3 regions of the Streptomyces sp. NPDC052225 genome follow, and region 2 is predicted to be linked to each of the others. Evidence: riboswitches for the same ligand, from Rfam matches in the RefSeq annotation. Region 2 holds a riboswitch; each other region holds the start of a gene.

Region 1 (4,135 bases), on a different contig from region 2:
GTCGGCGATCGCGATGCCCACCTTGGCCGGGGCCTCGGGTGTGCCGGTCACGGACACGACGCCCGTCTCGCACTGCACCAGCAGGTCGTAGGCCTTGCGGTCGGCCCAGGGCCCGTCGGCGCCGTAGCCGGAGATGTCGCAGACGATGAGCGACGGGTGTGCGCGCGCCAACTCCGCGGCGGACAAGCCGAGTCGGGCCGCCGCGCCCGGGGCCAGGTTCTGCACGAACACGTCGGCGTCCGTGAGCAGCCGCGCGAGGACCTCGCGCCCGCCGGGCGTCTTGACGTCGAGGGTCACCGACTCCTTGGAGCGGTTCAGCCACACGAAGTGGCTGGACTGCCCGTGCACCGTCTCGTCGTAGCCGCGCGCGAAGTCACCGGTGCCCGGCCGCTCCACCTTGATGACCCGGGCCCCGAGGTCGGCGAGCTGGCGGGTGGCGAACGGCGCGGCGACCGCCTGCTCCAGGCTGACGACGGTGATGCCCTCAAGTGGCAGGCGGGCGGCGCTCATTGACGATCCTCCATGCGGGGACGGCGTGGTGACGTGCACGCTATGCGACGCGCTCACGCCACCACCCGGCGGCTGCCGCTACGCGCCGTCGGCCACCCGCGCGGACCAGCGCTGTTCGACCTTGGCCAGACGCCAGTAGCCGATCGCCGCCGCCCACACCACGACGAACAGGCCGACGATGACGTAGCCGACGTTGTCGAGATCGAGCCCGGCGATCCAGCTCGTCACCGCGTCCGACAGGTCGAGCTTGTCGTGGAGCACGCCGACGAGTTCGATCGTGCCGATGAAGAACGCGACCGCGATCGACAGACCGGTGATGGTGAGGTTGTAGAACACCTTGCGCACCGGGTTGGAGAACGCCCACTGGTACGCGAAGTTCATGAACGTGCCGTCGAGCGTGTCGAACAGGCTCATGCCCGCGGCGAAGAGCAGCGGCAGGCACAGGATCGCGTACCAGGGCAGCCCGGCCGCGGCGCCGCTGCCAGCCATCACCATCAGCGTCACCTCGGTCGCCGTGTCGAAGCCGAGGCCGAACAGGAAGCCCAGCGGGAACATCTGGCCCGGCCGGGTGATCGACTTGGTGAAGCGGCCGAGGACGCGGTTCATGAACCCCCGGGAATCCAGGTGCTGTTCGAGCTCCACCTCGTTGTACGAGCCTTCGCGCATCGCCCGGAACACCTTGAGGATGCCCAGCAGGGCGACGAGGTTGAGGGCGGCGATGAGATACAGGAACGAGCCGGAGAACGTCGTGCCGACGACGCCGAGCACCTGGTGCGTGCGCGAACCGTCGTTCATCAGCGTCCCGGCGAGCGCGGTGCCGCCGGCGATCAGCGCGGCCAGCACGACGACCACACTGGAGTGGCCGAGCGCGAACCAGAAGCCGACCGAGACCGGACGCTTTCCGTCGGCCATCAGCTTGCGGGTGGTGTTGTCGATCGCGGCGATGTGGTCGGCGTCGAAGGCGTGCCGCATGCCGAGGGTGTAGGCGGTGATGCCCAGGCCGATGCCGAAGGCCTTGTTGTCGACTTCGTAGTGGTTCGGGACGACCAGCAGGAACAGCACGCCGAACGCGACGACGTGCAGGGCCAGGATCACCGCCATCAGCCCCGCGGTGCGCAGGGTGTCCTCGCGCCGCCAGCGGAAGGCTGTGGTCGGTTCGGTGGGCCGCGCAGGGGAGTTCGCGGGCAGGGTCATACGTCGATCACGCTCCAGCACCTCGTGGATCACTTCGTGAGATGCCGTGGCCGGTCTCCTGGCTTACGGGCGTGCGCCGCCGCGCCTGCCTTCCCAGCGGCCTTGCGGCCACCAGTGGCGTACTGGCACGGTGCGCTCCGGACCTGCGGTCCGGAACCCGATCACAGTGGCGAGGGCCGCTCCGGACTTGGCCCCTGAGGGGTTGTCACCGGTCTTCCCGAGCACCACGGCCCGTTCACCTTAGGGGGGCCGGCACGTGGCTGCATAGCTGCACACCTGTGCAGGTATGCAAGATCACATCGCGGCCCGGGTGGCGGTGGGCGGTACGGGTGTTGAGAGAATCCGGCCATGCATCTCGTTCCGGCCGAGCGGGCCGATCACCGCACCATCGACGGGCACCGGGTCTGCGACGCCGTCGAGGCCATCGGGGACGTGGCGCGGGTACGCGAGTGGGCGGAGCGCTTCTCGCTGCTCGCCGACCCGCACCGGCTCGCCCTGCTGCTCGCGCTGCGCCGGGTCGGTCCGCTGGCCGTGTCCGACCTGGCGGTGGCCTCCGGGATGAACGGCGCGGCCGTCTCGCAGGCGCTGCGGCTGCTGCGGGCGGCCGGGGTCGTGGCGGGGGAGAAGACGGGGCGTGTGGTGCGCTACCGGCTCGTGGACGCGGAGATCGGGGAACTGGTCGACGCCGTGGGGACGTGACCGGCGCTCAGGACCGGCGCCCGCGCGCCCGCCTGATCTCCTCGTACGCCTTCTCGCGGCCCTCCCAGTGAGAGCCGTCCACCGACTTGCCGGGCTCCAGGTCCTTGTAGACCTCGAAGAAGTGCGTGATCTCCAGGCGGTCGAACTCGGGGATGTCCTCGATGTCCTGGACCGTCGCGTGCCGCGGGTCGTGCGCGGGCACGCACAGGATCTTCTCGTCCGGGCCCTTCTCGTCGCTCATCACGAACATGCCGATCGCCCGGCACTCGATGGTGCAGCCGGGAAACGTCGCGTCGCCGGTCAGCACGAGCGCGTCCAGCGGGTCGCCGTCACCGCCGAGCGTGCCGTCGATGTAGCCGTAGTCGGCGGGGTACTGGGTCGAGGTGAAGAGCATCCGGTCGAGCCGGATCCGGCCGAGTTCGTGGTCCATCTCGTACTTGTTCCTCGACCCCTGCGGGATCTCCACGATCACGTCGAACCCGTCCGAGCGCACCTGGTCGCTGCCCAATGTGGCCTCCTTGCCCCATTCCGACGTCCCCGAGTGTGCGCCGTGCGAGGCGAGGGCGGAAGACCTCAGGCGGCGGGTGGAACGGTGAATTCGAGTTCGGGCCGGTCCCAGGCCACGGCCGGCGGGCGCGCGAGGACCGTGCCGGTGCGGCGCGCGCCCATGCTGCGGTAGAAGCCCTCGGCGGGCGGGTGCGAGACGACGCGGACGTGGTCGAGCCCGGCGGCCCGCGCCTCGGTGTGCATGTGCGCGATGAGCAGCCGCCCGATGCCGAGGCCCTGAGCGGAGTCCGCGACGAACATCAGGTCCAGCTCCGGCGGCGCGAGCACCAGCGCGTAGAACCCGAGGACCCGGTCGTCGGCCTCGTCGACCGCCACGAAGACGCGGTGCGCGTCGATGTAGTCGGGGCCCACCCGGTAGTCGGCGACCATCGCCGCGTACGGGCCTTCGTAGGCGCGGGAGCCGCGCACGAGGCGGGTGAGACGCCTGGCGTCGCGTGCGGTGGCCCGCCGGACCGTCACGGTCGGCTTCGCACCGGGGTGCGTAATGCTCGGGGTCATGGTTCGAGTATTACGCATCCGGGGCCGGGATCACGTGCCGGGTACCGTCCGATGGACCTGGCGCAGGAACGCCGCGTTGTCCGGGCTCCGGCGCAGCTTGTCGAGCAGTGCCTCGTACGACGACTGCCCGTCGCGCCCCTGGAGGGCCCGGCGCAGTCCGCGGACGACCGCCAACTCGTCGGCGGGCACGAGGAGTTCCTCGCGGCGCGTGCCGGAAGGGGTGATGTCGACGGCCGGGAAGACGCGGCGGTCGGAGAGCGTGCGGTCGAGGCGCAGTTCCATGTTGCCGGTGCTCTTGAGCTCCTCGAAGAAGTAGTCGTCGGCGCGCGATCCCGTGTCGACCAGCGCGGTCGCGAGGATGGTCAGCGAGCCGGCCTCCTCGGTGTTGCGGGCCGCGCCGAACAACTGCTTCGGGCCGAGCACGGCGGCCGCGTCCACGCCGCCGGACAGGGTGCGCCCGCCGGACGACGCCGCGTTGTTGTGGGCGCGGCACAGCCGGGTCAGCGAGTCGAGCAGGATCACCACGTCGCGGCCCTGTTCGACGAGGCGCTTGGCGCGCTCCACGGCGAGTTCGGCGAGCGCGATGTGCGCCTTGGCGGGGCGGTCGAACGTCGACGCGTACACCTCGCCGCGCACGGAGCGCCGCATGTCGGTGACCTCCTCGGGC
Region 2 (4,135 bases):
AGCCGAGGAGCCAGAACAGCACACCGCGCGTGGTCTCCGCGTCGGCCGCCGTCAGGACCACGAACGACGTCAGCGCGGAGAACAACTGCATGGCGGCCACCCCGCACAGCACCACCCGGTCCGTGCTGCCGCCGAGACTGTGGCTGAGCAGCAGGACCAGCGCGAACGAGCAGACCGCGCCCGCGAACGCGCCGCCGGACACGGACAGGGCGCCCCCGCCGACGCCGAGCACCACGACGAGCACGGCGCCGGTCGACGCCCCCGACGACACCCCGAGCACGAACGGGTCGGCGAGCGGATTGCGCAGCAACGCCTGAAGCACCGTGCCGCACACCGCGAGGCCCGCACCGCACACCGCCGCGAGCAGCGTGCGCGGCAGCCGCAGGTTCCACACGATGCCGTCCCGGATCGGCGACAGGTCCGACGTGCCCCAGCCGAGCCTGGCCCCGACCGCCGCCCACACGTCGGCGACGCCGATGTGCGCGGGCCCGATGGTGATGGCCACGGCGACGGACGCGCACAGCGCCGCGAGGCCCGCGGCCCCGTACAGGCCCGGCCGCAGGACGCTCACTTGGTGAGGCCGTACGTGCGCAGCGCGGCCGCCACCTTCTCCACGCCGTCCACGGTCCTGATCGTCGGATTCATCGCCTGCCCGCTCAGCAGCACGTACCGCTTCTCGCGCACCGCCGTCATGTTCTTGGTCACCGGGTCGGACTCCAGGAACCTGATCTTCTGCGCGGCCGACTCGGCGGACTGCGAGCGGCGGGTCAGATCGCCGATGACGAGGACGTCGGGGTCGCGGTCGGCCACCGTCTCCCAGTTGATCTGCGGCCATTCCTCACGCGTGTCGTCGAACACGTTCCGCGCGCCGATCTCCTTCGTGATGATGCCGGGCGCTCCGCAACACCCCGCCATATAGGGCGAGTCGGAGTTGGCGAACCAGTACAGGAGGCTCACGTCGGGCGCGTCGAGGCCCGAAGTGGCCTTGCGGACACGGGACTTCAGCTCGGCGACCAGCTTCTCGCCGCGCGCCTGAACGTCGAAAATCCGCGCCAGGTCCCGTATCTCGCCGTAGACGGTGTCCATACCGAGCGCCGACGTGCGCACCCCGTCGCCGTCCCCGCTGTTGTCCTTGCCCGCGCAGTCGGTGGGGGAGAGGTACGTGGGCACGCCCAGCTCCTCGAACTGCTCGCGCGGCGCGACGCCGCCCTTGCCGAGGGTGTACGTGAAGGAGGCCGCGGCGAAGTCCGGTTCGGAGTCCAGGACCTTCTCGAAGGACGGGTAGCGGTCGGCGAGGCGCGGCACCTTCGCGTTCGCCTTCTCCAGGCCCTTGAGGACCGGGTCGGTCCAGGTGGCCGTGCCCACCATCCGGTCCGCGAGCCCGAGCGACAGCATGATCTCCGCCGACCCCTGGTCGAGGGCGACGGCCCGGCGCGGCGCGTGCGGCACGCGCACCTTCGTGCCGCAGTTGTCGAGGGTCACGGCGCGCGCCCCGCCGTCCGGCGCGCCGGCGGCACTCCCGGTGTCCGCACATCCGGTGAGCGCCAGCAGGGAAGCCGCCAACAGCGCGGCGGTGAAGGGAAGGTGACGTGCGAAGGGCACGGGAAGTCCTCAGCGTCCAGGGCTCATACGCGGAGCCGGCCTACGGTGCACCCCCGCCCGCGGGTCGCCGCCGGAGGCTGCCAGCAGGTCTTCGGACTCGGGGTCGTCCGCGCGAAGCGCCTTCCCGGGCCGATGGCCCAGTGGCAGTTGCTCCGCCCGTCACCCTCACCGCTGCGCGTCAGTTCCGGATTCCCACCGGATTCCCTGACCCGTGTGCGTCGTTGAACGCACAAAGGTACGACTGGCTCGGCGAAATTATCACAGGGCGGACGTCTCGGACGGGGCCGGGGTCATCCGGTCAGCGCTCCGAGTTGAGCGCCGCCACCGCACCGCGCGCGTCACCGATCGTCGCGTAGTCCACGGCGACGAAGTTCACCGGCCGGCCGCGCTCGCGCTCGCAGCGATGGGCCCGGTCGAGCACGAAGCGGCGGGTGTTGACCGTGCCGGCGTCCAGGCGGCTGCCACCGTTGTCCGTGATGAAGTGGTTGAGCAGGAAGAGCCGCTTGTCGTCGCCGCCGCGGTGCGGCACGCACGTCATGTCGCCGGGGGAGCGGAAGGCGAACGGCGTCTCCATGCCGTACCGGTAGAAGTTCCGGTACCAGGGCGCCGGACCGTCGGCCTGCTCGGCGAAGACGACGAGGCGGCGGCCGCCGTCGATCAGTTCGCCGAGCGTCGGCCAGGGCCGTGCGGGATCGGGGTCGGGGGTGAACACCAGGTCGTCCACGCCCGCCTCGGCGAACGCCTGCGCCGTGTCCTCACCCGAGATCGCGTCCTGCACGATGAACGTGACCACGTCGGTCGGGTGGGCCCGCATCCAGTCGCCGATCGCGCGCAGCGTGGGCACCAGGGCCACCGCCCCGGCCCGGCACACGGCATGGCACAGCCACAGTCCGTCGCGCGGCGGGTTGACCGTGTTGACCGCCGACCGGACCAGGGCCTGCTGCGCGGGCGTGAGGTCCGAGTCGGAGAGCCGCCCGGCGATCTCCTCCGGCCGCTCCCACCGGTACGTGTCGAGCTGGAGGGCGCGCACCCCGTCGTCCAGCTGCGCGGTGATCCCCGGGTCCTGGAGCGGCCCGATGAACCGGTCGACCGTCGTCGACATGGCGTTGTGGGTCGTCAGATACGCCACCTCGTCGTAGCGCCGGTCGCACAGGGCTGCGCTGCCCTGGCACACGCGCGGACCGTCCGGACTGATCAGCGGCGGCAGCGCGACCATCCCCGCCACCGCCAGGGCGGCCGCGCCGAGCCCGAGCACGGGCACCCGCCGCGACGACACCGTCCGCTCCCGATCGCTTGCCAGCCGCATCCCCACCGCGGCGAGCAGCACCCCGATCGCGACGGGCACGAGGGCCGCGACGACCGCGGTGGTGGTGAGCCGGCCGACAGCGGTGCCCTGCACGTCGTCGACCAGGCGGGCCAGGCTCGGCGGCCACGCGGCGGGCGGATCGACGACGCGCCCGTCGGTCAGCAGCCGCACCGCGCCCACGGCCACCAGCGTGAGGACGCCTCCGGCGACCAGCGGCAGGCCGAGCCGTGTCAGCCGCCGCCCGGGCAGCGGCGATCCGGCCCACCACAGCACCGCGAGGGACGCCACGAGCAGCACGGCCGCGAGCGCCTCGACCAGACCGAGCCCGACCGCCGTGTACGGGCGTACGTCGTGCAGCGTGGCCAGGTCGTTGCCGGAATCGCGCAGCGCCGCGCCCAGGTCCCATGTGCCGTCGTCGACGAGCCCGCGCAGCTGGGCGAGAGCACCGTCCGTGCGCTCCGACACGGCGGCGGGCGCCACGGCGGCCAGCGCCGTCGCGACGTCCCCGCCGGCCAGCGCCGCCCTCACCTCGGGCCGCAGCGCCGCACGGTCGGACTCGGGCACCGCGGACAGCAGCGCGTCGGCGACCCGGTCGGCCTGCTCCTCGGTGAGCGGCAGGGCGGGCAGCCCCGCGGGTGCCCGGCCCGCCGCCAATTCCCGCAGCGCCGCCGACACATCGGCGGTGAACCGCTCGAAGTCCGGCTCGGCGGTGCCCTGCACCCCGGCGACGAGGTCACCGAAGTACGTCTGCGCGAGATCGTCGAGGTTGGCGAGGACCGGACGCAGGTCGACGGTGAGATCGAGGGAGCCGCGCGTGCCGTTGAGGTAGCCGACCACCGTCTCCACCTGCTGGAGCGTCAGGTCACGCACGGTCTCCGGCGGCAGCACCAGTTTGATGTTGGACGTCACCTGGGCCTCCGGCACGGCCAGGTCCGCCAGCAGGTCACGGGCGAGCGGGGCCGCCCGGGGATCCACCAGGACCTCGTTGTAGAGCCGGTCGTAGGCGTGCTCCTCGTCGAGGACGGACGCGTGGAAGCCCGGGTCGAGGACGGTGCCGCGCACCGTCGCCGTCGTGAGGACCGTCAGCGTGGCGAGCGCCGCCACCACGCAGGCGACCGCGCGGATCGCGGCCCGTCCGGTCACGCCGCCTCAGAAGTCCACCGGGTCGCGGACGATCGGGCAGGTCATGCAGTGCCCGCCGCCGCGCCCCCGCCCGAGTTCGGCACC
Region 3 (4,135 bases), on a different contig from region 2:
TCGATGAGCGTGGCGTGCACGCGCCGCTTGGCCTGGGTGCCCTCGCCGGGGTCGTTGACCAGGAAGGGGTAGATCAGCGGCAGGTCGCCCAGAGCGGCATCCGGCGCGCAGGCGGCCGACAGCCCGGCGTTCTTGCCCGGCAGCCACTCCAGGTTGCCGTGCTTGCCGAGGTGGATCATCGCGTCGGCGCCGAATCCACCGTCGTCGGCGGACGCCGCGATCCAGCGGTAGGCCGCCAAGTAGTGGTGGGACGGCGGGAGATCGGGGTCGTGGTAGATCGCGATCGGGTTCTCGCCGAAACCGCGCGGCGGCTGGATGAGGATGAGGAGGTTGCCGCGGCGCAGGGCGGCGAGCACGATGTCGCCCTCCGGGTTGCGGGACCGGTCGACGAACATCTCGCCGGGCGGCGGCCCCCAGTGCCGCTCGACGCTCTCGCGCAGCTCCTGGGGCAGGGTCGCGAACCAGCGCCGGTAGTCGGCGGCCGGAATCCGCACGGGATTCTTGGCGAGCTGCTCCTCCGTCAGCCACTCCTGGTCGTGGCCGCCGGCCTCGATGAGGGCGCGGATCAGCTCGTCGCCGTCACCGGAGACAAGGCCCGGGATCTCGGCCCGCGCGCCGAAGTCGTACCCCTCCTCGATGAGCCGGTCGATCAGCCTGACGGCGGACGCGGGGGTGTCGAGCCCGACCGCGTTGCCGATCCGGGAGTGCTTCGTCGGGTACGCGGACAGCACGAGCGCGAGCTTCTTCCCGGCGGCCGGAATGTGCCGAAGTCGCGCGTGGCGTACGGCGATTCCGGCCACGCGGGCGGCGCGCTCGGGGTCGGCGGCGTACGCGGGAAGGCCGTCCTCGTCGATCTCCTTGAAGGAGAACGGGACGGTGATGAGCCGTCCGTCGAACTCGGGCACCGCGATCTGGCTCGCGGCGTCCAGCGGCGACACGCCCTCGTCGTTCTCCTCCCAGTCGGCCCGCGAGGAGGTCAGGCACAGGGCCTGGAGGATCGGCACGTCGAGCTGGGTGAGCGCGCCGGCGTCCCACGACTCGTCGTCACCGCCGGCCGAGGCCTCGGCGGGGCGCGTGCCGCCGGCCGCGAGGACGGTGGTCACGATGGCGTCGACGGGCCGCAGCGCGTCGATCAGCTCGGGCTCGGGCGGCCGCAGCGAGGCCACGTACAGCGGAAGCGGACGGGCCCCCGCGCGCTCGATCTCGTCGCACAGGGTGTGCACGAAGGCGGTGTTGCCGCTCATGTGGTGGGCGCGGTAGTAGAGCACGGCGACGGTCGGGCCGTGGTGCTCCGCAGCGGCCGGGCGCTCCAGGGCGCCCCAGGTCGGCGCGGGCTCCGGCGGTTCGAAGCCGTGGCCGGTGAGCAGCACGGTGTCGGAGAGGAAGCGGGCGAGCTGGTCGAGGTTGGCGGGGCCGCCGTGCGCGAGGTAGGCGTGCGCTTCGGCGGCGATGCCGATGGGCACGGTCGACGTCGCCATGAGCTGGGCGTCCGGGGCCTGTTCACCGGTGAGGACGACGAGCGGGACGCCCGCGGCGGTGAGCCGGTCGATGCCGTCCTGCCAGGCGCGGACGCCACCGAGGAGGCGTACGACGACGAGGGCGACGCCGTCGAGCAGCGCGGGCAGTTCGGTGTCGACGTCGATCCGGGAGGGGTTCGCGAAGCGGTAACCGACCGGGGCGCCCGCGGCGTTCGCGGCGCGGGCGCTCAGCAGGTCGGTGTCGGAGGTCGACAGGAGCAGGAGCTCACCGTGGGGCGTGGGCTGCGACTGCTGGGGCTGCTCGGGCATGCGTCGTCTGGCCTTCCTCGGGGTGTCCGCGCCCCGGGTGGTCTGGACGGCAGGAGTTCCTGACTCACCCCGTGGTGGCGTCCACGGAGTTCACAGTGGCGGGACCGCGCCGGATTCGCACCGGCTTCCTCCCCTGTCGCCGTCGCTGGCGATGTGACGGCCCGGGCTCGGACCGTCACGGTCATCGTACGGGGCCGGTCCGCGGGGCGGTACGTGATGGTGGCCTCCGTCACGGAGGCCGCGGTGGTGCCCATGGGTATGCTCCCCGGCATGTCCCCCGCCCCCATATCCACCCAATCCCCAGGTCCGGCCGCCTCCGGCGACGCCTGCCCCGGTGCGCTGCGGCTGCACGCCGCCGACGACGGGGGGCTTGCCCGGATCCGGGTTCCCGGCGGGGTGCTTCCGGTGGGGCGGGCGCGGGCCCTCGGGGACGCGGCCCGGCGGTTCGGGGACGGCGTGGTGCGGATCACGTCGCGCGGGAACGTGGAGGTCCGCGGCCTCGACCCCGCGTGCGGCGGCGAGTTCGCGACCGCGCTCCAGGAGGCGGGACTCCTCCCCTCGGCCGCGCACGAACGCGTCCGCAACATCCTCGCGTCGCCGCTGTCCGGCCTCGACGACCAGGGCTTCGTCGACGTACGCGACTGGCTCCTCGGCCTCGACGACCTGCTCTGCGCGAGCACGCGCACGCCGGCCCTCAGCGGCAAGTTCCTCTTCGCGCTCGACGACGGCCGGGGCGATGTCGCACCCCTCGGCGCCGACGTCCTGCTGCGCGGCGAACCCGACGGCTCGGCCGTCCTGCGGCTCGGCGCCGAACCGTACGAACTGCGGATCGCGTACGAGGAGGCCGCGCGGGCCGCGGTCTGCGCGGCGGAGGAGTTCGTCGCGGCGGCGAAGGACGACACCGGCCGGGGCTGGCGCGTGGCCGAACTCGCCTTGCGCGCGGGCGAGTTGACGCGCCGGGTGGGCGAGCGCCTCGGCACCGCCCCCGAACCCGTCCGCGAACGCACCACCGCCGGCCCCACCCCGCTCGGCACCGTCACCGATGCCCGCGGCACCGTGCGCGCCCGGTCCGTCCTCGTCCCCTTCGGCGCGGTCACCGCCGACGCGTGGACGGCCCTGCTCGACGCGGCCGGCCCGGAGATCCGCCTCACCCCGTGGCGCGGCGTCGTCCTGCCCGGCGCGCACCGCCCCGAGAACGCGGACCTCGTCACCGAACCCGGCTCCCCGTGGACGCGGGTGAGCGCCTGCGTCGGCAGCCCGGGGTGCGCGAAGTCCCGTACGGACGTACGCGCCGACGCCGCCGAAACCGTCCGCTCCGGCGACCTCGCGGCGGCCGGACACCCCTGGCACTGGTCGGGCTGCGAACGCCGCTGCGGCCGCCCGAAAGGCCCGCACACCGACGTGGTGGCGCGGGAGGACGGAACGTACGACGTGACGCCGCCGGGCACCACCGACTGACGTGCACACCTGAGCCGTTGAGCCATACCGAACCCCCCGCCAACCCTCGTCATCCCTTGAGAGAGCCGATCCCCGTGTATGAATACGAGAAGGACGGCGCGGCGATCTACCGCGAGTCCTTTGCCACCATCCGCGCCGAGGCGGCGGACGGCCTCGCCGCTCTGCCCGCCGACGTCGCGCAGGTCGCGGTCCGCATGATCCACGCCTGCGGCCAGGTGGATCTCGTCCAGGACATCGGCTACTCGACCGGCGTCGTGGCGCAGGCCCGCGCCGCCCTCCGCGCCGGGGCCCCCATCCTCTGCGACGCGCACATGGTCGCGAGCGGCGTCACCCGCAAGCGCCTGCCCGCCGACAACGACGTCGTCTGCACCCTTCGCGACGCCGAAGTGGCGTCCCTCGCAGCCGAGTTGGGGACGACGCGCAGCGCGGCGGCTCTCGAACTCTGGCGCGACCGCGGTCTCCTCGAAGGCTCCGTCGTCGCCATCGGCAACGCCCCCACCGCCCTCTTCCACCTCCTGGAGATGATCGCGAAGGGCGCCCCGCGCCCGGCGGCGGTCCTCGGCATCCCCGTCGGCTTCGTCGGCGCCGCCGAGTCCAAGGACGCCCTCGCGGCGAACGACCTGGGCCTGGAGTACCTCGTCGTACGGGGCAGGCGCGGCGGAAGCGCCATCACGGCCGCCGCCCTCAACGCGATGGCCACCGAGGCCGAGATCATGGAGGACCGCGCATGAGCGGCAAGCTGTACGGGGTCGGACTCGGCCCGGGCGACCCGGAGTTGATGACGGTGGCGGCCGTGAAGGCCATCGCCGGGGCGGACGTGATCGCGTACCACTGCGCGCGCCACGGCCGTTCCATCGCCCGCTCGATCGCCGCGGAGCACATCCGCGAGG

What was found. A riboswitch is a leader RNA that binds a small molecule or an ion and turns the genes downstream of it on or off. The one in region 2 is predicted to bind cobalamin.
Region 1: it holds a riboswitch for cobalamin, as region 2 does, so the genes downstream of both, AB0L37_RS23255 (HoxN/HupN/NixA family nickel/cobalt transporter) here and AB0L37_RS11310 (ABC transporter substrate-binding protein) in region 2, are expected to answer to the same signal.
Region 3: it holds a riboswitch for cobalamin, as region 2 does, so the genes downstream of both, cobN (cobaltochelatase subunit CobN) here and AB0L37_RS11310 (ABC transporter substrate-binding protein) in region 2, are expected to answer to the same signal.

The regions. Positions count from the first base shown of each region.
Region 1 covers NZ_JBFAVD010000016.1:94,908-99,042, reverse strand. The annotation lists gene AB0L37_RS23260 (CaiB/BaiF CoA-transferase family protein) at 1-510, opposite strand, end outside; gene AB0L37_RS23255 (HoxN/HupN/NixA family nickel/cobalt transporter) at 589-1,704, opposite strand; cobalamin riboswitch at 1,735-1,948, opposite strand; gene AB0L37_RS23250 (metalloregulator ArsR/SmtB family transcription factor) at 2,053-2,403, shown strand; gene AB0L37_RS23245 (inorganic diphosphatase) at 2,411-2,911, opposite strand; gene AB0L37_RS23240 (GNAT family N-acetyltransferase) at 2,977-3,468, opposite strand; gene rho (transcription termination factor Rho) at 3,499-4,135, opposite strand, start outside.
Region 2 covers NZ_JBFAVD010000006.1:51,094-55,228, forward strand. The annotation lists gene AB0L37_RS11305 (iron chelate uptake ABC transporter family permease subunit) at 1-571, opposite strand, end outside; gene AB0L37_RS11310 (ABC transporter substrate-binding protein) at 568-1,602, opposite strand; cobalamin riboswitch at 1,667-1,863, opposite strand; gene AB0L37_RS11315 (hypothetical protein) at 1,901-4,051, opposite strand; gene AB0L37_RS11320 (arginine deiminase) at 4,058-4,135, opposite strand, start outside.
Region 3 covers NZ_JBFAVD010000001.1:191,389-195,523, forward strand. The annotation lists gene cobN (cobaltochelatase subunit CobN) at 1-1,787, opposite strand, end outside; cobalamin riboswitch at 1,818-1,979, opposite strand; gene AB0L37_RS00945 (cobalamin biosynthesis protein CobG) at 2,058-3,245, shown strand; gene AB0L37_RS00950 (precorrin-8X methylmutase) at 3,320-3,976, shown strand; gene cobJ (precorrin-3B C(17)-methyltransferase) at 3,973-4,135, shown strand, end outside.